One region of the Salinivibrio sp. IB282 genome, then DNA from elsewhere that is predicted to be linked to it. Evidence: predicted binding sites of a transcription regulator. Region 1 holds the regulator's gene; each other region holds the start of a gene.

Region 1 (7,878 bases):
CCCACTTTAATGGGAAACGAGCACGCGCTTTGGGTGGTTGCCGACGGGTATTTTTTTTACGCGGTGCTTTACCACGTTTTACGTAATCACGAGTTGCCACAGCAAGTATTCAAATTCAAAAAGCCAGTAAAGCGTTCATGTTACTGGCTTCGACCCGTGCTGACCAGTCTTACTACCGAGACGGTGGGGCAACGCTCTCACGGATCACTAACTTGGCATCTAAAAGCCGTGATCCTGCGTTCACTTCACGTCCTTGCAAGGTGTTGAGCAGCATTAACATGGCCTGACGACCAATGTCATAGCGAGGTTGGGAGACGGTGGTCAGGGGAGGATCGCAATATTCCGCGAACTGGATGTCATCAAATCCGACAATCGAAATATCTTGCGGTACGCGCATGCCTAAGCGTTTGGCTTGTTGCATTGCGCCCACGGCCATCACGTCGCAATGACAGAAGACGGCGGTGGGTGGCTCGGGCAGGGAGAGTAGGTTGGTCATTGCCCGTGCCCCCGAGGCAAAGCTGAAATCCCCCACCACGCTGTAGGCTGGGTTGACGGTAATCCCCGCGCGCTGTAGCGCTTGTTGATAGCCTTGCGAGCGGAATTGTGTCAGTGCGGTTTCTGGTACCCCAGTAATATTGGCGATACGGGTGTGGCCGACTTGGGTGAGGTAATTGACCGCCTCAAACGCGGCAGTTAGGTTGTCGATATGCACCGTCGGCAGTTCAAGATCCGGGGCATACTCACAGGCCATCACCAGCGGCGGCAGGTTTTTCTGCTCGGGCTTACTCACATCAAAGGGCACATCGGCGCCCAGCAGTAGCATGCCGTCTGCCTGCTTGGTGAACACCAAGTTGACGAATGCGTTTTCGCGGTGGTGTTGTTGGGCACTATCGCCGAGCAAAACCAGGTAACCGTGCTCCATCGCCGCTTCTTCGATCCCACGGATGATCTCACTAAAGTAAGGATCGCAGATATCTGGGACAATCGCGACGATGGTTTTGGACTCGTTGCGGCGTAGATTACGCGCAAGTGAGTTAGGGGAATAGCCAGCTTCTACGACCGCTTGCTCAACCTTTTTACGGGTTGTGGCCGAGACCTTTTCAGGGTTCATCAGCGCGCGTGATACGGTTGCTGTAGATACACCGGCAATGTGGGCAACGTCCTTCATTGTCGCCATAGTGACAGTCCTCTTGTTATCTGTATTGTGAGATCAGACAGTTATTAGCTCATCTGACCTGTTCTCTTAGCCAATTGCGGCCTTATTCTACCTAGCCTTGTCCGATTTAAACACGGACAAGCTAACACTTATTGCAATGAAAGTGTGATTGCTGTCGCTTTACTGCAAGGGAATATTAAGAAAGGTCTTGCGGCTCGACGTCTAATGACCATCTGACTTTACGTGACAGGGGGAGCTGTTGGATGGCCGGAAGTGCCACCTGGAGCCATTGCTGCATCACTTTTCGGCTGGGCGCTTGAATGAGGAGTTGCCACCGATAGCGACCCGCGCGTTTCGCCATGGCGGCGGGCATCGGCCCCATAATATGACAATCATCCTGTTGAACCGGTGAGGCAGCCAGTGTTTGACGGACTTGTTGTAAAAACTGCTGGACACTGTTTTCTTCATGCCCATCGGCGCGAAAGAGGCTAAGAAACGTGTAAGGCGGCAGCCATGCCTGACGCCGTTCATTTAACGCCGATTCGGCAAAGGCTTGATAGCCTTGGTGCACCAAAGATTGGATCAGGGCGTGCTCTGGATGGTGGGTTTGTAATAACACAGTACCTGGTTTGCTGGCGCGGCCGGCGCGCCCGGCCACCTGAACCATCAATTGGGCTAAACGCTCAGGCGCGCGAAAATCATTGCTGAACAGCGCCCCGTCCACATCGACTAAGGCGACCAGGGTGACGTTAGGAAAGTGATGGCCTTTGGCGAGCATTTGCGTGCCCAGTAGAATTTGATACTCACCTTTTTCAATATCGGCCAAGTAACCTTCAAGGCTCCCTTTTCGCCGGGTATTATCGCGATCAATGCGAACGGTATTGTATTCGGGAAATAACTCGCCAAGCTGGGATTCGAGTTGCTCGGTGCCTACGCCAACACTAATCAACTGGGTAGAACCACAGTCGCCACATTGCGGGGGCACTCGTTTTTGGTGGCCGCAGTGATGGCAGCGTAACTCTTGGTGTCGCTGATGAAGGGTGTAGTAGGCATCACAGCGTTGGCAGTTCGCCAGCCAGCCACACTCATGGCACATCATCGCCGGCGCATAACCGCGGCGATTTAAAAACAGCATCACCTGGTTACCTCGTTGCAAGTGCTGACGCATTTCAGCAATCAGCGGCGCAGACAAGCCAGCTTCGAGGTGATGGCCTTTGATATCGAGTATCCCTTGCCGGGCGGTGACCGCATTACCAGGACGTTGAGTCAGTTTGAGGTATTGGTATTTACCGGTCTTTGCGTTATGCAAGCTTTCTAGCGACGGCGTGGCTGAGCCCAAGATCACCGGTACGTTTTCTTCATGCCCCCGCATGACGGCCAGATCGCGGGCGTGATAGCGAAAGCTATCTTGCTGTTTATAAGAGGGGTCGTGTTCCTCATCGATAATGATGATGCCAAGCTTTGCCATGGGGGTAAAAAGTGCAGAGCGGGTACCAATCACAATGGCTGCTTGGTTTTCGCGTGCGGCCAGCCAAGCGTTGAGACGGTCGGTATCGCTGAGCCCTGAATGCATCACGGTCACAGGGACAGCAAAGCGACGCTCAAAACGGCGAATGGTTTGTGGTGTCAGGCCAATTTCTGGCACCAAGATTAGCGCCTGCTGGCCGCGTGCGAGCACCGGTTCTAGCACATTGAGGTAAACCTCGGTTTTGCCTGAGCCTGTGATCCCCTCTAGTAACGCGCAGGCAAAACCATCGCTGGCATTGAGGGTGGCAACCGCCATCGCTTGCTCGTGATTAAGCGTCGGCTTTTCTTCGGTGACCGCAAAGCTTTTTACCCAAGCATTGGCCTGAGAAGGGGGCGAGTAGGGCGCGATCCAGCCTTTTTCTGCCACTGTTTTGAGTACCGGCGCGCCGATGTCTTGTTCGATTAAGTCGGCTTGGGTGGCCGGGCCGTGAGTGAGCAGCTGCAACACTCGGGCTTGTTTGGGGGCGCGGCTCAGACCTGATAGAGGTTGGTTTTGTCCTGATTCGGTAATTTGCCACCATTTTTGTTGCTGTAATGTCGCCGGGCGTCCTTTACGCAGCGAAGTCGGCATCACCGCCCCCATCGCATCGCCAAGCGGGTGATGGTAAAAGCGACTGGCCCATTGCAAAAGGTTATAAACGGCGGGGGTCCAGACCGGTTGCGCGTCGAGTACGGTATCAATTGCTTTGAGTTGGCTGGTTTCCACACTGGCCGTGGACGACAAGCCGGTAACGATGCCGACTTTATGCTGGCGTCCAAACGGCACCTTGACGCGCCCGCCGACGACCGGGTGCTGATCGTCTGCGATACGGTAATCAAAGGTTTTCGGCAAAGGGACAGGCAACGCTACCTGAGCAAACTGTTCCATCACAACATCTTATTGGCCAGAAGGAATCTCAGTGTAACGGTTAGCCACACGTTGGCAAAGCCTTGATGCCTTTCAGCTGGCGCTATGATTGCACAAAAAAGTTGCGAAAAAGAGGGCGCTTGATTAGAATTGCGCGCCTTAGAAAATGTTTGTTAACGACGTGTGGTGCCCGGCTTAGGATCGGGAGAGCGACACGGCCTTCAAGATGAGGTTATCCCTATGAAAGCTGGTATCCATCCAGAGTACAAAGCCGTCACAGCAAAATGCTCTTGCGGTAACGAATTCGCGTTCAGCACAACCCTAGGCAAAGACATCTACCTAGACGTGTGTGACAAGTGTCACCCATTCTACACTGGTAAGCAGCGTATCCTTGATACCGGTGGCCGTGTTGACCGCTTTAAGAAGCGTTTCGGTGCCCTTAGCAGCAAAAAATAAGCCGCTATTGACCGAATACAGAGAAGGGACGCATCAGCGTCCCTTTTTTTGATCGTATCGTCCTTGTATTGGGGCAACAGGTCCGAGCATCATCGCGAATGCGTGTTAGCACTGGTGGACGTTTGCTCCCTGCGTTACCATCTTTATGCGAATGCAAACCTTCCCTGTGTGGTTTGTCGAGTGTCTGGCTAATATCGTTCACGCTTCCCTGGCGATATTGGTTATCTATCCCTTCACGATAATAATTAGGAACACTAGATGTCGGACGATAAACGCCAGCAAGCGCTGGATTATCATGCATACCCTACTCCCGGAAAAATTTCTGTTGAATTGAGCAAACCGGCCGACTCGGCCGCGGATCTCGCCCTAGCGTATAGTCCTGGCGTTGCTGAGCCGGTGCGAGAGATAGCGCAAGACGCAGATGCGGTTTACCGCTATACGGGTAAAGGCAACATGGTGGCGGTGATCTCAAACGGCACCGCGATTTTGGGATTGGGGAACTTAGGCCCCATGGCTTCTAAGCCCGTCATGGAAGGTAAAGCGTTATTATTCAAGCGTTTTGCCGGTTTGGACTCGATTGATATTGAAGTGAAACACCGCACTATCGATGAGTTCGTTGATACCGTGGCCAATATTGCTGACACCTTTGGCGGTATCAACCTCGAAGATATTAAAGCCCCTGATTGTTTTGAAATTGAAAAACAACTGATTGCACGGTGCGAAGTGCCTGTATTCCATGATGACCAACACGGTACTGCCATCGTGACTGCTGCCGGCATGCTTAACGCTCTCGAGCTACAAGGCAAAGATATCTGTGAGGCGACGGTGGTGTGCATGGGTGCTGGCGCGGCCGCGGTTGCCTGTATGGAGCTATTAATAAAATGTGGTGCGCAGCGAGAAAAAATCTATATGTTGGATCGTAAAGGCGTGATCCATACGCGTCGTGATGATATCAACAAATACAAGCAGCTGTTTGCCAATAACACCGATAAACGTACCCTCGAAGATGTGATTGAAGGCGCGGACATGTTCGTTGGCGTATCTGGCCCTGACTTACTCTCACCAGAGGCCTTGAAGCTGATGGCAGACAAGCCCGTGATATTTGCCTGCTCGAATCCGGATCCTGAAATCCACCCGGATGTGGCACATCAAGTCCGGGATGATCTGATCATGGGAACCGGGCGTTCGGATTATCCCAACCAGGTCAATAACGTACTTTGTTTCCCGTTTATTTTCCGTGGTGCATTGGATGTKCGTGCCAGTGAAATTAACGATGCGATGAAACTGGCCGCGGTCGAGGCCATTCGCAGTTTGGCCAAAGAGCCGGTGCCACAAACAGTATTAGACGCCGCCGGCTTGTCTTCGCTCAGCTTTGGTCCTGATTACATCATTCCCAAGCCCATGGACGCGCGTTTGTTGCCGAAAGTAGTACGTGCAGTGGCGCTGGCGGCCGTCGAAACCGGCGTAGCTCGTATCGAGATGCCAGAAAACTATATGATGTAGCGAGGCATGTTGCCATGCGTAAGTGGCAGACAGCACGATGCTGCAGGTAATGAAAAACCCGCCGGTTGGCGGGTTTTTTTAGTATTCGCTATCGTCGAATTCGATACCCAGCTCTTTCATGATCCGACGCGCTTCGGCGGGGATGCTGTCGGGTTTATCCTTACGGATATCGTCATCGGTTGGCAGAGGTTGACCGGTGTAGGCATGAAGAAATGCCTCACACAACAACTCGCTGTTGGTCGCGTGACGCAGGTTTTGCACCTGACGACGAGTGCGCTCATCAGTAAGAATTTTTAGTACTTTTAATGGGATAGAGACGGTGATCTTCTTTACCTGCTCTTTCTTTTTACCATGTTCGGCATACGGATTAATGTAGTCGCCGTTCCACTGCGCCATGTCTCACCTATCTTGATTAAGGAATACCCAGGATGATGCTGCGGAGATTTTAGCTATATTAACCGCCACATGCAAAGGAGTGTAGACGTCTAGAAGTATTGACGTCCCAAAAAGCGACGGGTAAGGTGGCAGTATGACGCCTGGATCACGCCCACCATGCGCAAACAGACTAGCAAGGACAGATAATGACAGAGAAAAAAACCGACACCATCGCCGTTCGCACTGGGATTGGCACCGACACCCAGCACCATGCGGTAGTGCCTCCCTTGTATTTATCGACCAATTACCGTTTCCCGGCTCTGGGAGATGTGCCTACCTACGACTACGCGCGAGGCGGCAACCCAACCCGTGCGCAGTTGGAACAAGCGCTGACTGACTTAGAGGGGGGCGCGGGTGCGGTAGTGACTAACTGTGGCATGTCGGCGATAAACTTGGTGTTATCTCTATTGGAGGCAGGCGATCATATCGTCGCCCCGCACGATTGTTATGGCGGCACCTATCGCTTGCTCGAATCACGCGCCAAACAAGGCATTTGGCAGGTGAGTTTTGTCGATCAATCCGACCATGAGGCGTTGGAGCAGGCATTGGCTAAGCAGCCCAAGTTGGTGCTGGTGGAAACTCCATCCAATCCACTTCTACGCGTGGTCGATATCGCAGAAATAAGCCAAAAGGCCCATCAAGTTGGGGCCTGGGTGGTGGTGGATAACACCTTTTTATCGCCCGCCTTGCAAAAGCCGTTTGCGCTGGGCGCGGATATGGTGGTCCATTCCACCACCAAGTTTATTAATGGTCACTCCGATATTGTCGGTGGCGTGGTGGTCGCGCGTACGGATGAATTGGCAGACACACTGGCTTGGTGGGGAAATTGCTTAGGGGCGACGGGCAATGCCTTTGACAGTTATATGACATTGCGAGGGTTGCGTACACTGGGCGCGCGCGTTAAACAACACCAGCACAACACTGAAGCGGTACTGAGCTACCTACAAACGGTGCCGGCGGTGCGGAAAATATACTATCCCGGGTTGGCCTCTCACCCTGGCCACCAAATTGCTGCGCGCCAGCAAGCGGGGTTTGGTAGCATGCTGAGCCTAGAGTTGGAGACCGACCAAGCCGGTGTGGCGCGGTTTATCGACGGTCTTTCGTTATTTGCTCTGGCCGAATCGCTAGGGGGCGTGGAAAGCTTGATCACTCACCCTGGCTCGATGACGCACCGAGCTATGAGTGACGCCGCGCAAGCAGAAGCCGGCATTTCGCCGACCTTATTACGCTTGTCGATTGGATTAGAAGATGCGCAAGATTTGGTCGCCGATTTGGCGAATGCTTTTGCCCGTTTAGGGGGTAACCCCCGATAGAGGCTGCGCCGCCGTGCGCGCCGTTTTACTGAGATTGATAGACATTAAGAGAGACCTTGCCATGCATGCGCAACCGATGGAAACGTCCCCAGAGTCACCACGCCAATTACACAAGTTTGGTGGCAGTAGCCTTGCGAGCCCTGATTGCTATCGCCGCGTGGTCGATGTATTGACCGCGCATGCGAGCCAGCAAGACTTGATCGTGGTATCTGCGGCAGGAAAAACCACTAACCAGCTGATCATGTGGTTGGCGCAATTAGACAAGGATGGACGAGTGGCGCATGAGACCTTGCAAACGGTGCGCGCCTTCCAGCAAGATTTGATTGAAAACTTGGTGGATGGAGAGACAAAACAACAGCTGGTGGATGCACTTTATGCGGATATTGCCACCATCGCGTCGCTGGGCGATAAGGGCGTGAGTGAAAATGACAAAGCTTACGTGCAAGGTTTTGGTGAGGTCTGGTCGGCGCGCCTGTTGGCCCAGTTATTGAAGCAGCATCAGCGTGCGGCGGTGATGTTAGACTCACGCCAGTGTTTGCGCGCCGAGCGCGCCGCTCAACCAGAAGTGGATCGGGGGGCGTCCTGGCCTTTGCTGCAAAATCAGCTTTCGCAGCATAGCGATACACATGTGGTGATCACCG
Region 2 (6,889 bases), on a different contig from region 1:
GGTATTCACGCCTAACTCGACCGACTTTTGAATGGTAAATTCCATCTTTTCGCCGCGCGAAATCACTTGGCCTAGTTCAAAGTCAAGTGGTGACTCGACACTGTATGATTCGCGAGCGGTAATGGTGGCAGACACCTGTTTTTTACTCACTTGTGTCAGTGTGGCAGGAAATTGCGCGCCGCTACCATCAAAGAGCAAAATGGGCTGCTCTGCCTGCATACGCAGGACGCGACCGAGATGGTTCGCCGCTTCATCGCTTAAGATCACCGTGCCTTGTTCGGGTAACGGTGCTGGGTGATAAATTCGAGGAATTCGCATTGTGCTCGTGTTCCATGTTCAAGTCGCCCTCAGTGTAACATGACCAAAGGGACGATAGGCTCTGTCACTACTATGGGGACGAGGGACGAAAAAGCAAACTATTCTGATCCTTCACCACTGCGTGTCAGTGGCTGTTGGCAGCGGTTGCAGCGATAGATGGCTTGGCCGCGTTGTATTTTATTGTGACGGCGAATGGATAAGGCGACAGGCCCGCAATCACAGTAGTAAGCAAAGGTTTTACCCTGCACGGCGCTGATATCAAGCTGGTGGGTGGTATTGGCAGGGGCGTTAAAGACCTGGGTCATCAACGAACGCCACTCAGGACCATGCGGTTTCACCCGACCGTATAACGCAAAGGTGACCAAATGACAGACTTCATGAGGGATCACTTCGTCAAAAAAGGTGTGTGGTGCTTGTAGCAAAAGAACAGGGTTAAACCGGACGCGCCATTGTGCTGGATGCGCAGTACCGGCAGACTTGCCCCGCAGTGTAAAGCCAACCACGGGGTAGGTCAGCTGGGTGCCCAATTGCTGGTTAGCCACATCAATACATTGCTGGGCGCGTGAGAGCGCTGCCTGTTGTAATGCATGAGCGGATTTTTCTGGGGTGTCATAAGCACAAGACATAAGTGGTCGTCCTTGCTGCGATCAAAAAAGGGAAGCCGAGGCTTCCCTTAAAAGCACTGAGTCGCCTAAGGTTACCCGAGCTTGGCAAAGTCGCGCAACAGCTCCGCTTTGTCGATTTTCTCCCAAGGGAAGATGTCGCGACCAAAGTGGCCATACGCAGCCGTTTGCTTATAGATAGGCTGTAACAAATCCAGCATTTCTTGCAAACCATACGGGCGTAAGTCGAAGTGCTCACGTACCGCTTTAATGATCACCGCTGGTGCGACTTTTTCAGTGCCGAAGGTCTCGACCATGATGGACGTCGGCTCGGCGACGCCAATCGCGTAAGACAGTTGAATTTCACAACGGTCGGCAAGGCCTGCGGCAACAATGTTTTTGGCCACATAGCGCGCGGCGTAAGCGGCAGAGCGATCCACTTTTGAGGGATCTTTTCCTGAGAACGCCCCGCCACCGTGACGGGCTGCCCCGCCATAGGTGTCAACAATGATCTTACGGCCTGTCAAACCACAATCGCCCATTGGCCCGCCAATCACAAACCGACCCGTTGGGTTAATGAAATACTTGGTGTCTTTGGTCAGCCATTCCGCCGGCAACACAGGCTTGATGATTTCTTCCATCACCGCCTCGCGCAGATCCTCGGTTGAAATACTGTCGCAATGCTGTGTAGAGAGCACGACGGCATCAATACCGGCAATTTTGCCGTTGTCATACGCAAAGGTGACCTGGCTTTTCGCATCTGGGCGTAACCAGTCTAAGGTGCCATCTTTGCGCACTTGCGCTTGGCGCTCCACCAAACGGTGTGAATAGGTAATAGGAGCTGGCATCAGCACATTGGTCTCATTGGTGGCAAAGCCGAACATGATCCCTTGGTCGCCAGCGCCCTGATCTTTCGGGTCGGCGCGATCAACCCCTTGGTTGATGTCTGGGGATTGTTTACCAATGGTATTCAATACGGCGCAAGAGTTGGCATCAAAGCCCATATCAGAGTGGATATAGCCAATATCTTGAACGGTTTGACGAGTAAGCTCTTCGATATCGACCCATGCCGAGGTCGTCACTTCCCCGCCTACCATTACCATGCCAGTTTTAACATAGGTTTCGCAGGCGACGCGTGCTTTGGGGTCTTGCTCAAGGATGGCATCCAAAACAGCATCAGAAATCTGATCTGCGATTTTATCAGGATGGCCTTCAGAGACGGACTCTGAGGTAAACAGGTGCTTAGCCATGTGACACTCTCATTGATTATCAGGGAAACTGACGATACGTATTAACGCGCACCGCCGATCATCTCAGATGTTTTAACTTCTAGACGTCTATTTTATTCGCAATTGTGATAAACGCAAGTCAGATGATGCATATGGGGTTTATTAAAGTATAGCAAAGGCGAGCATTTAGGAGAGTTACCAAGCCTTAAGTCATCACAAGGCGAAAGGAGACAAAGCGTATACAGCTCTTGGTTGAGATCACACAACACGTGCGTCTTTTACGTGCTTGAGATACACTGTGCGTCATCGTTAAACGAGCACCGATGGACATGGCATTAAGAGTCGCAATTAATGGATTTGGTCGTATAGGGCGCAGTGTATTGCGAGCCCTGTATGAGAGTGGCAAGCACGATCGCATTCAAGTGGTCGCGATTAATGAGCTCGCAGAGCCCGAGGCGATGGCGCATCTGCTGCAATATGACTCAAGCCATGGTCGGTTCGGCTGGCCGGTTTCCTATAACCAAGAACACTTGTTTGTCGCCACCGACAGCATTCGTCTGCTTCACTTACCGGAACTTCAGCTTTTACCTTGGCGTGACCTTGATGTGGATATTGTCTTGGACTGCACGGGCAAATTTGGTACGCGTCAAGATGGGGAGGCCCATATTGCTGCGGGCGCTAARAAAGTCCTTTTCTCTCACCCCGCCAGCCAAGACGTGGATAGAACCGTTATTTACGGGGTCAATCATGATGCATTGACCGCCGATGACCGCATTGTTTCCAATGGTTCTTGTACCACTAATTGTATCGTCCCGGTGATCAAAGCCTTGGACGAACACTTTGGGATTGAGTCCGGCACCATCACCACCATTCATTCTTCAATGAATGACCAGCAGGTGATTGATGCGTATCACTCTGATCTGCGCCGCACACGTACTGCCAGCCAGTCTATTATTCCAGTGGATACCAAACTCCATGTTGGAATTGGTAGGATTTTTCCGAAATTTTCTGACAAATTTGAGGCGATCTCGGTCCGTGTGCCGACGATAAACGTGACAGCGATGGATTTAAGTGTCACTGTACGTACTAAAGTGAAAGTTAATGACGTAAATCAAGCTCTGCAGACGGCATCTCGATGTACATTAGACGGTATACTGGATTATACCGAAGCGCCCTTGGTATCGATTGACTTTAACCACGACTCGCACAGCGCCATTGTCGATGGATCGCAAACACGGGTCAGTGATCACCAGCTGATTAAAACGCTGGTTTGGTGTGATAACGAGTGGGGCTTTGCCAACCGAATGTTAGATACCACACTTGCCATGGCGTAATAGACGCAAGCGTGGGTGGGGTGTTGCCCTGATTAAATCAGTTTCAATTTGCAACCTTATAGCGAGGACCATATGTCTGTAATTAAGATGACCGACTTAGATCTTGCCGGAAAGCGTGTGTTTATCCGTGCTGATCTGAACGTGCCTGTAAAAGACGGTAAAGTGACCTCTGATGCACGTATTTTGGCATCATTGCCTACGATTAAGCACTGCTTAGAAGCCGGTGCAAAAGTCATGGTGACCTCTCACCTCGGCCGCCCTGAAGAAGGCCAGCCTGAAGATCAGTATTCACTGCAGCCAGTAGTGAACTACCTAGATGACGCACTTGATTGTCAGGTCAGCCTCGCGAAAGACTATCTAGACGGCCTTGAGCTTAACGCCGGTGAGCTGGTGGTGCTTGAGAACGTTCGCTTCAACAAAGGCGAGAAGAAGAACGACGAAGCGCTGTCTAAAAAGTACGCGGCACTGTGCGATATTTTTGTGATGGACGCATTTGGTACGGCTCACCGCGCCCAAGCCTCAACTCATGGTGTGGGCACGTATGCGCCTGTGGCTTGCGCTGGCCCATTGCTGGCTAACGAGCTTGAGGCATTAGGCAAAGCGATGGACAACCCGGCACGCCCAATGGTGGCGATTGTGGGTGGTTCAAAAGTGTCTACCAAGCTGACGGTACTGAAATCACTGTCAACCGTGGCAGACCAACTGGTTGTCGGTGGTGGTATCGCCAACACCTTTATCGCCGCTGACGGTCACAATGTTGGTAAGTCGCTGTATGAGGCGGACTTAGTCGACACGGCGAAATCTCTAATGGAAGAGTGCCATATTCCTGTTGCCACCGACGTGGCGTGTGCGAAGGCATTTGATGAAAACGCGGAAGCAGAGATCAAGCGCGTTGAAGATGTACAAGACGACGATATGATTTTTGACCTCGGTCCTGAATCAACCCAAGCGTTGGCGGACATTTTGAAAAATGCCAAAACCATTCTGTGGAATGGCCCTGTTGGCGTGTTTGAGTTTAAGAACTTTGAAGCGGGCACGGCAGGCATTTCAAAAGCGATCGCGGAGTCTGAAGGCTTCTCTGTTGCGGGTGGCGGCGATACCCTCGCAGCGATTGATAAGTTTGGTATCCAAGCTGATGTGTCTTACATCTCAACCGGTGGCGGTGCTTTCCTAGAGTTTGTTGAAGGCAAACCTCTACCTGCGGTAGAAATGCTGGAAGCACGTGCGAAAGACGCATAAACCAGATAATAAAACGGGAGTGACATCTCCCGTTCTTGCTTTCGTTTGACTACAATAGGCCGAGTCGTAAACGATTGCACCCGATTGATAAAGGTGCCTCAGGCATCTTTACTCAGTTCAGCAAAGACAACCCGAGTGAATAGGACAAGAGCCATGTCTAAAGTTTTTGATTTTGTAAAACCTGGCGTTATCTTTGGCGATGACGTTCAGAAAGTATTTGAAGTTGCCAAAGAGAACAAGTTTGCATTGCCTGCAGTCAACGTCGTTAACACTGACTCAATCAACGCAGTGATGGAAGCCGCGGCGAAAGTAAAAGCGCCAGTGGTTATCCAGTTCTCTAACGGTGGTGCGGGTTTCTTCCCGGGCAAAGGTCTGAAACTAGAAGGCCAAGAAGCGCAAATTAAAGGCGCTGTTGCCGGTGCGAAATACGTTCACGCGATGGCTGAAGTCTACGGTGTGCCTGTGATCATGCACACTGACCACGCAGCGAAGAAACTACTGCCGTGGATTGATGGCCTACTTGACGCGGGTGAAGCCTTCTTCAAAGAGCACGGCAAACCGCTTTTCTCTTCTCACATGATTGACCTGTCTGAAGAGTCGCTTGAAGAGAACATGGAAATCTGTGCCGAATACCTTGCGCGCATGGACAAAATGGGCATGACGCTAGAAATCGAACTGGGTATTACGGGTGGTGAAGAAGACGGCGTGGATAACAGCGATGTTGATACAGCTGATCTTTACACCAAGCCAGAAGAAGTGGCTTACGCATACGAAAAACTGTCAGCCGTCAGCCACCGTTTCACCATTGCTGCGTCATTCGGTAACGTACACGGTGTTTACAAGCCAGGTAACGTGGTACTTAAGCCAGAAATCCTACGTGAGTCACAGGCTTACTGCTCAGAGAAATTTGGTCTACCGACCAATGGTCTGAACTTCGTCTTCCATGGCGGCTCGGGTTCTTCTGAAGCACAAATTCAAGAATCCATTGGCTACGGTGTGATCAAAATGAACATCGATACCGATACTCAGTGGGCGACTTGGGATGGTATTCGTCAGTATTACCAAGACAACGAAGGCTACCTACAAACTCAAATCGGTAACCCGAAAGGTGACGATCAACCTAACAAAAAATTCTATGACCCACGCGTTTGGCTACGTAAAGGGCAAGAGTCGATGGTTGCGCGCCTTGAGCAAGCTTTCAAAGACCTCAACGCAGTTGACGTCCTGTAAACGTCACAACAGTGTTGAATGTAAAAGCCCGCCACTTGGCGGGTTTTTTTATATCTTCGTGATACTGACTCGTATCATTGCGGAGACATTTCGCGTGAATGAGATAGACAGCGACCAGTAAAAGGCTGTTAACATAGGGTTACCGTTTATCCCAACTTGAAGAGGGAAAGTGAATGAGTGAGGAAAACACAATGGTAGAGGGTGCTAAATGGGCACAGACTTGGTTGATGGATAATCAAGATCTGTTGACGCAGTACGGGGTGAACATTATTTCTGCGCTACTGATCTTGGTGATTGGTAACCTTGTGGTTAAAGGTTTAGCTAACTCCATGGCGGGTATCATGCGTAAGCGCAACATGGATAACGCGGTGGTGGAATTTCTCCACGGCCTCGTGCGTTACTTGTTGTTTGTGATCGTCTTGATTGCCGCGTTGAGCCGTGTGGGTGTACAAACGGCGTCTGTGATTGCCATCTTAGGTGCCGCAGGTTTAGCCGTGGGTCTGGCTTTGCAAGGCTCGTTGGCAAACTTTGCCGCCGGGGTATTAATCGTGATGTTCCGTCCGTTCAAATCGGGCGATTACGTCGAATTGGCCGGAGTCGCTGGCTCTGTTGAGTCCATTCAAGTGTTCTCTACGGTGCTCACTACCCCGGATAACAAAATGGTGGTGGTGCCAAATGGGTCGGTGATCAGCAGCCCAATCACTAACTATTCCAAGCATGCCACACGCCGTGTTGACTTGACGATTGGCGTCGCGTACAGCGCGGATTTAAAGAAAACCAAAACGGTGTTGATGGATATTCTGACCCAACATCCCTTGATTCTGAAAGATCCTGAACCCAATGTGGCGGTGATGACGTTAGCCGACTCATCGGTCAATTTTGTGGTGCGCCCTTGGGTGAAAACAGAAGACTACTGGAGCGTTTACTTTGAGCTGCT
Region 3 (7,878 bases), on a different contig from region 1:
ACAATCAGGTTCACGTAGGGTGATTCTTTGTCTTCAACAAAGATACCGTCTTTGCTTGGCGTTAGGCCCACGCCGGCGGCAAAGGTGTTGTTGATGATAGCCAAGTCTACGTCTTCCAATGAGCGAGGCAGTTGTGGGGTTTCTAGCTCGATGATTTCTACGTTTTTCGGGTTCTCAACGATATCGAGCTTGGTGGCGTTGATGCCTGCGCCTTCTTTAAGCTTGATGATGCCTTGTTGCTCAAGCAATACCAGTGAACGGCCTAGGTTCGATGGGTTGTTTGGCACGGCAATTTTACCGCCTTCTGGTAGATCCTCGACGCTATCTAGCTTGTAAGAGTAGGCCGCAATCGGATACACAAAGGTGTTGCCAGCAATCGCGAACTCATAGCCACGGTCTTTGATTTGTGCGTTCAAGTAAGGTTTGTGTTGGAAAGCATTCACGTCGACTGAACCATCGTCCAGTGCCGCGTTTGGCGAGACGTAATCGGTAAAGGTGATTAGCTCTACATCAAGGCCGAGCTTTTTCGCTTCTTTCACCGCGTGTTCAGCCACTTGTGCTTCTTCACCGGCCATCACGCCCACGGTGATGCTGTTGGTATCGGTCGCGGCTTGTTCTTTCTCGCCGCAGCCAGTCAGCACCAAGGTAGAGGCAAGGCCAAGGGTGGCAAGTAGTGTTTTAATGGTGGTTTTCATTGTCTGTCTCCCTGTTTGCAACATATTCGTCATTATTGTGTTTGATTTAGCGGTGATCGGCGCGTCGCACCAAGTAATCACCAAAAGATTGAATCGCTTGCACTAAGACTACCAGCATTACAACGGTGATCAGCATGACGGTGGTGTCAAAGCGCTGATAGCCATAGCGGATGCCCACATCCCCAAGGCCGCCGCCGCCGACCGCACCGGCCATGGCCGAGTAGCTCACCAAGGTGACCAAGGTAATGGTGGCGCCATTGATGATGCCTGGCAGTGCTTCTGGTATCAGCACTTTATAAATAATCTGGAACGGGTTCGCGCCCATCGCTTTGGCCGCTTCTTCTAGCCCTGCTGGTAGTTCCAGTAACGCCCCCTCAACCAAGCGGGCAATAAATGGAATCGCGCCGACGGTCAGTGGCACAATCGCCGCCGCTGTACCGATCGAGGTGCCAACCACCATGCGGGTAAAGGGAATAATCGCGACCAGCAAGATAATAAAGGGGATGGAGCGGCCAATGTTCACGACTGCGCCAAGCACCTGGTTAACTTGTGGTTGACCCAGCAAACCACCGGGTTTGGTCACATGCAGTAACACACCTAGTGGGATGCCAATCACAAACCCCATGATGCCGGAGGCAAACACCATATACAGAGTTTGGCCGGTAGCCTCGAGGAGCAAGTTGATAAGGGCGCTGTTTTCATTTACCCATTGGGTGAGTTGATCAATCAACATAGCCAAGTACCTCCGTGTTGACATGGTGCTTGTTGAGGTAAGTAATGGCGTTTTCAACCGCCTCTTTGGGGCCCATGATCTCCGCGAGGAGTAGGCCGAATTTCACGCCACCGGCATAGTCGATATRTGAGCTTAAAATACTGATGTCGATATCAAACAGGCGCGAGATCTGGCTGATTAATGGGTCATCGACTGTCGCACCGGTAAACTCAAGACGCACTAACGGGTAGCTGCCTTCAAAGTATTCTTGTTGCAAGCGCTGGGCGAAATCATGCGGCACTGATAAGTCGAGGGTTGAGCGAATAAATTGTTTCGCCAAGTCGGATTTGGGGTGCGCAAAAATCTCGCCCACCGGGCCGGATTCAACCAGTTCACCATCGCCAATGATGGCGACGTCGTCACAGATACGTTTGACCACGTCCATTTCGTGGGTGATCAGCAAAATGGTGAGGTTGAGCTTTTGGTTGATGGTTTGCAGCAGCGACAAAATCGATTGGGTGGTGGCCGGATCCAGTGCGCTGGTGGCTTCATCACAAAGCAGAACGTTGGGGCTTGGCGCCAGTGCGCGGGCAATGGCGACACGCTGTTTTTGTCCGCCACTGAGGCTGGCAGGATACACATCACGCTTATCGGTCAAGCCGACCAGATCGAGCAGTTCGCTTACGCGGGTTTCTATCTCATCGCGGCTCGAGCCACTTAGCTCAAGCGGTAGGGCGATATTGTCGAAAACGGTGCGTGACGAAAGCAGATTAAAGTGTTGGAAAATCATCCCGATTTTACGGCGCGCTTGGGTCAACTGGCGGCTGGGTAGCGCGGTGAGGTTAGTGCCCCCCACTTTGACTGAGCCGCTGGTTGGGCGCTCGAGCAGGTTAACCATCCGGATCAGGGTACTTTTCCCAGCACCGGAGGCACCGATCACACCAAATACTTTTCCCTTGGGAATAAATAAGTTGATGTCATTAAGGGCATGAATTCGGCGCTCCCCGAGTTCGAATACCTTGTTGAGGTTGGTTATCTCAATCATCACATGTCCTTGGCGAATAATTTGATCACAGCAGACTCACTCAGCGGCTTGTGCCACATTCTTGCTGTCGCTCTGGTTATTGATGCTATGAGTTAGTCAAAATTAAGTCAATGGATATTTTTACTTCTGGACGTCTAAATGGCAATAAGTCCAATCGCTTGGTTATAAACTCAACAGTCAGCTTGATCTCAAACGATAAAGGGCGTTTACTAGAGGCCCCTGTAGTGCTTTGTTCTGATTACGCTTTATGCCAACTTCTTTGATTGATACCACCATGCTTTCCTTGTTTATCCCGACCTTTTTCCTCGTCTCGGTGACGCCTGGGATGTGTATGACCCTCTCGATGACGCTGGGAATGACCATCGGGGTTAAGCGTAGCCTGCATATGATGTGGGGCGAGTTAATTGGCGTGGGGCTGGTGGCGATTGCCTCGGTGATTGGAGTGGCGGCGATGATGCTTAATTATCCGTCTATCTTTCAGGTTTTCAAATACGTCGGTGGTGCCTATCTGGCGTTTATCGGGGTGCAAATGTGGCGATCTCGCGGGAAAATGGCCATTCCTGAGGAGGATGACGCTAGCCCCAGTGAAGCGTCTGCGTGGTCCTTGGCGGCCCAAGGATTTGTCACCGCGATTGCTAACCCGAAAGGCTGGGCGTTTATGATCTCACTGTTGCCGCCGTTTATTAATCCTAAATTAGCGCTGCCTAGCCAGTTAAGTGTGCTGGTGTTGATTATTCTGCTGACTGAATTTAGCTGTTTGATGCTGTATGCCAGTGGCGGTCGCACGTTGCGTCAATTTCTGCAGCAAAGAGGCAACGTGCAATTACTCAACCGTGTCGCCGGCACCTTGATGGTGGGTGTTGGCGTTTGGCTGGCGCTGGGGTAGGGCGTGATTAGCCTGTGATGCAGCCGTGATGCTCAGCGACCAACGCGGTAAAGAGCGCTTTGGCGGTGGGGAGGATCGCATCTGGGAAATCATAATCAGGGTTGTGCAGCTGTGGATGATGCTCACCGCTGCCAATGCCAAACAACGTCCCTGGCCAGCGAGCAAGAAATTCGGCCACATCCTCCGACCAACGCATGGGCTCGGTGAGCCTGTGAACGGCTAACCCTAACGACTGCGCGGCATTGACCACATGCTGCGTATGGTGCGTGCTGTTCTCGGCCGCGATAAAGGGCTCATGCCAGCTAACACTGACCGTTAATCCTGCCCGAGCCGTCAGCGTGTTCACTTTGTCGATTAAGTCGGCCTTCATGGCGTGAAAGCAGGCGTTGTCATCACTGCGCAATGTGGCCATCACGGTCGCCTGGCCGGGGGCGACGCCGTAGGCAGGCTCTCCTAACTGGGCGTGAACCAAGGTGACGAGGCTGTTGGCGTCAGGGTAGGCGTCGGGCAGTTGTGTCAGGGTATGCATCACGCCTGTCATCGCACTGGCAGGGCTGATCCCACGCTCTGGGTAGGCGGCATGAGAAGTTTTTCCGTACAACTCAATAGCGACTCCGGTCGAGGCACAGGCAAAGGTACCGGGGCGTACCACGATTTGATGCTGACTAAAGCCGGGGAGATTGTGAAAGGCGTAGACGTTATCAATCTGCGCGTTGGTAAGTGCGGGGGACTCGCACATACGCGCTGCGCCTTCGCCGGTTTCTTCGGCAGGCTGAAAGGCGAGCAGCACAGTGCCACGAGCGGGTGGCGTGTGGCGAAGCTCGGCGGCGACGGCCAGCAACGCCGCGGTATGACCATCGTGGCCACAGGCATGCATCACGCCTGAGTGCTGGGAGCAATAAGCCAGTGATCCACGCTCTTCAATCGGCAGCGCATCGAAATCGGCACGTAGCAAGGTGGTGGGCCCTGGTGCCGCGCCTTGAATGGTGACCAGGATCCCGTGACCGCCGACATCAGTGGCAGGGTGAAAGCCAAATTGCCGCAACTGGGCAGCGATAGTACGGGCGGTGAGGGCTTCGTGGTTAGACAGCTCAGGGGTTTGGTGCAGGGTATGCCGTAGTGTGACGGGATCGAATTCGTTAGCCATCTTCGACTCCAAAACCAGAATGGATACGCCATGCTAGATCGCGTTGGCATGTAACGTTGTGAACGCAAACGCAAAAAAGCCAGCAACGGGTGCTGGCTTTTGTTTTATCTCGACAGGGCGTGGTGCAAATTACACTTGGCCGTTGTCTTCCGCTTGTTTCGCTTGGATAGCGGTCAGTGCCACTGTGTAAACAATGTCATCAACCAATGCGCCACGAGACAGGTCGTTCACCGGCTTGCGCATGCCTTGCAGCATTGGACCGATAGACACCAGCTCAGCAGAACGTTGTACCGCTTTGTAGGTGGTGTTACCTGTGTTCAAGTCTGGGAAGACGAACACGGTCGCTTTACCGGCAACCGGTGAATCCGGTGCTTTCGACTTAGCCACATTTTCCATGATGGCCGCGTCGTACTGCAGTGGGCCGTCAATCACTAGATCAGGGCGCTTCTCTTTGGCAAGACGGGTGGCTTCGCGAACTTTATCCACGTCAGCCCCTTTGCCCGAGCTACCGGTCGAGTAAGAGATCATTGCCACGCGCGGCTCAATACCGAATGCGGCGGCAGAATCGGCTGATTGAATTGCGATTTCAGCCAGTTGTTCTGCGTTTGGATCCGGGTTAATCGCACAGTCACCGTAAACCAGCACTTGCTCAGGCAGCAGCATGAAGAAGACCGACGACACCAAAGAGGCGTTCGGCGCTGTCTTGATGATCTGCAGCGGTGGGCGAATGGTGTTAGCGGTAGTGTGCACGGCACCGGAAACCAGGCCGTCCACCTCGTTGGCTTCTAGCATCATGGTACCCAGCACCACGGTGTCTTCCAGGTGCTCTTGCGCAATCACTTCGGTGATGCCTTTGCTCTTACGCAGCTCAACCAAGCGAGCCACGTACTTGTCACGCGCTTTCACTGGGTCAATGATTTCTACGCCAGCGCCCAAGGTCACGCCTTGCTGATCGGCAACACGTTTAATTTCTTCTGGGTTACCCAATAGCACACATTCAGCAATTTTACGCTCTGCGCAGATAGCGGCGGCCTTGATGGTACGTGGCTCGTCACCTTCTGGCAGCACAATGCGCTTGGCGGCTTTACGCGCAAACTCGGTGAGCTGATAACGGAAGGCCGGTGGGCTGAGGCGACGCTCGCGGTTAGAGCCAGAGCTTAGTGACTCAATCCAGTTACCATCAATGTGGCTGGCGACATGGTCGTTCACAAACTCAACACGCTCTTTGTCGTCAGCCGGGACTTCGAGGCTGAAGCTTTGCAGGTTGAGCGAGGTTTGCCAGGTGTTCCCTGCAGTGGTGAACACCGGTAGGCCCGTTTCAAAGGCACGATCACACAGTGCTTTGAGCTGATCAGGGATCGAATAACCACCGGTTAGCAGCAGTGCACCGATTTCCACGCCGTTCATCGCTGCTAAGCAGGCCGCGACAATCACGTCTGGACGGTCTGCCGAGGTCACCAGCAGTGAGCCAGGGCGGAAGTGCTCAACCATGTTAGGAATAGAGCGGGCGCAGAAAGTAATGCTTTTGATACGACGCGAGTGAATTTCACCTTCATTGATGATGGTGGCATTCAAGTGCTTGGCCATATCGCTGGCACGGGTGGCAATTAAGTCGATTTTCCACGGCACACAACCCAGTACGCGGATTGGGCTCGAGTTGAAGATCTGCATCACTTCAACGTTGGTCGGACGCGCGCCATCTGCATCGTCAAAGATTTCTGACAGATCAGGGCGGGTGCGGCCAGCATCATCCACAGGCGCATTGAGCTTGTTGATGATCACGCCAGAGATATTGCCGTTTTTGCTGCCGCCAAAGTTGGTGCAAGCAAACTCGATACGCTCTTTTAGCTGGGCTGGGTTGTCGGTACCTGGTGTGGTGACAAAGACAATTTCTGCATCCAGCGTCTTGGCAATCTCGTAATTAATTTGGTTGGCAAACGGATGGTTACGCGTGGTAACCAAGCCTTCAACCAGCGCCACTTCGGTGTTTTGGGTGGCACGTGTGAAGCGTGCAAGCACTTCTTCAAGCAGCACGTCTTCTTGATCGGAGCGCAGCAGATTTTCGGCCTGGTTCATCGACATTGACTCGGCGACTTTCATATCACTGTTGGCGTGAATGATTTCCGTCGTCAGGTCTGTCACATCGGTGTCGCTACCGTGATGTGGCTGGGCAATGGGTTTAAAAAATGAGACGCGAACGCCTTTACGCTCCATCGCTCGCATGACGCCGAGGCTGACACTGGTCAGGCCGACGCCGGAGCCGATTGGGATTAGCATAATAGTACGGGACACGTTGACTTCCTCTTACTATCTGATTGGCGTGCCGGACAGGCCGGCACAAATATAAAAACGGCTGAGTGGGATCAGCCGTTAGGAATGGTCTTACAGGCCAGTTAGGCGCGCAGCGTCTTGCGCAATGACCAACTCTTCGTTGGTTGAAATCACCATCGCAGGCACACGGCTTTCGTCTGTGGTGATCACGCCTTCGCCGCCAAAGCGGGCTTTCAGGTTACGCTCTTTGTCGATATCAACACCCAGCAGAGCTAGACGCTCGAGTACCAATTCGCGGATTGGGCCTGAGTTCTCACCGATACCGCCGGTAAAGACAATCGCATCAAGACGGCCGTCTAGGGTCGCGGTGTAGCTGGCTACGTATTTGGCAAGACGGTGACAGAACACATTCATTGCGCGAGTGGCTTCTTCTTTCTCGCCGTAGTTGTCTTCGACAAAGCGGCAGTCAGAGGTCACTTCAGTCAAGCCTTGCAGGCCAGACTCTTTGGTCAGCATGGTGTTGATTTGCTCAACGCTATAGCCCAGTGCATCGTGCAGATGGAAGATAATTGCAGGATCTAAATCACCAGAGCGGGTACCCATGACCAGACCTTCCAATGGGGTCATGCCCATTGAGGTGTCGACGGATTGGCCATTTTTAATCGCACAAACTGACGCGCCGTTACCCAGGTGGCAGTTAATGATGTTCACTTCATCAACAGGCTTGCCAAGCTGCTCAGCGGCGGCGTTAGCGATAAAGTAGTGCGAGGTACCATGCATGCCATAGCGACGGATGCCGTGCTCTTTATAAAGGTTATAAGGCAGCGCATACAAGTAGGCTTCTTCTGGCATGGTTTGATGGTATGCCGTATCGAATACCGCCACGTTTTTCAGCGCTGGGAAGGCTTTTTTCGCCGCTTCGATACCTACGATATGGGCTGGGTTGTGCAGCGGTGCAAAGCTGGCTGCATCGTGGATCCCTTTCAGTACATCGTCCGTAATTAATGCTGACTGAGTAAAGTGCTCTCCACCGTGAACAACGCGGTGGCCGATGGCACCTAGGTTCTCGGCAAGCTCAGGCTTAGAGGCAAGAATGGTATCAACAATGAAGTTCAGTGCTTC

The links. Region 1 encodes MetJ, which represses methionine synthesis genes. Its sites were predicted from a motif close to TTAGACNTNTANANGTCTAA; they were not measured.
Region 2: a site for MetJ is predicted at 2,242-2,261, ahead of metK (methionine adenosyltransferase). Genes of this name have one in related genera too.
Region 3: a site for MetJ is predicted at 2,571-2,590, ahead of metN (methionine ABC transporter ATP-binding protein MetN). Genes of this name have one in related genera too.

Annotation. Positions count from the first base shown of each region.
Region 1 covers NZ_MUET01000017.1:27,534-35,411, reverse strand. The annotation lists gene BZG14_RS05505 (SPOR domain-containing protein) at 1-100, opposite strand, end outside; partial or broken gene cytR (DNA-binding transcriptional regulator CytR) at 173-1,183, opposite strand; gene priA (primosomal protein N') at 1,353-3,554, opposite strand; gene rpmE (50S ribosomal protein L31) at 3,771-3,986, shown strand; gene BZG14_RS05485 (malic enzyme-like NAD(P)-binding protein) at 4,245-5,489, shown strand; gene metJ (met regulon transcriptional regulator MetJ) at 5,568-5,885, opposite strand; gene metB (cystathionine gamma-synthase) at 6,071-7,237, shown strand; gene BZG14_RS05470 (bifunctional aspartate kinase/homoserine dehydrogenase II) at 7,299-7,878, shown strand, end outside.
Region 2 covers NZ_MUET01000018.1:66,485-73,373, reverse strand. The annotation lists gene rsmE (16S rRNA (uracil(1498)-N(3))-methyltransferase) at 1-318, opposite strand, end outside; gene BZG14_RS05995 (SprT family zinc-dependent metalloprotease) at 417-944, opposite strand; gene metK (methionine adenosyltransferase) at 1,016-2,170, opposite strand; gene epd (erythrose-4-phosphate dehydrogenase) at 2,479-3,483, shown strand; gene BZG14_RS05980 (phosphoglycerate kinase) at 3,556-4,722, shown strand; gene fbaA (class II fructose-bisphosphate aldolase) at 4,876-5,952, shown strand; gene mscS (small-conductance mechanosensitive channel MscS) at 6,126-6,889, shown strand, end outside.
Region 3 covers NZ_MUET01000044.1:1,238-9,115, forward strand. The annotation lists gene metQ (methionine ABC transporter substrate-binding lipoprotein MetQ) at 1-695, opposite strand, end outside; gene BZG14_RS10040 (methionine ABC transporter permease) at 742-1,428, opposite strand; gene metN (methionine ABC transporter ATP-binding protein MetN) at 1,418-2,452, opposite strand; gene BZG14_RS10050 (LysE family translocator) at 2,700-3,338, shown strand; gene BZG14_RS10055 (amidohydrolase) at 3,346-4,485, opposite strand; gene pta (phosphate acetyltransferase) at 4,615-6,762, opposite strand; gene BZG14_RS10065 (acetate kinase) at 6,868-7,878, opposite strand, start outside.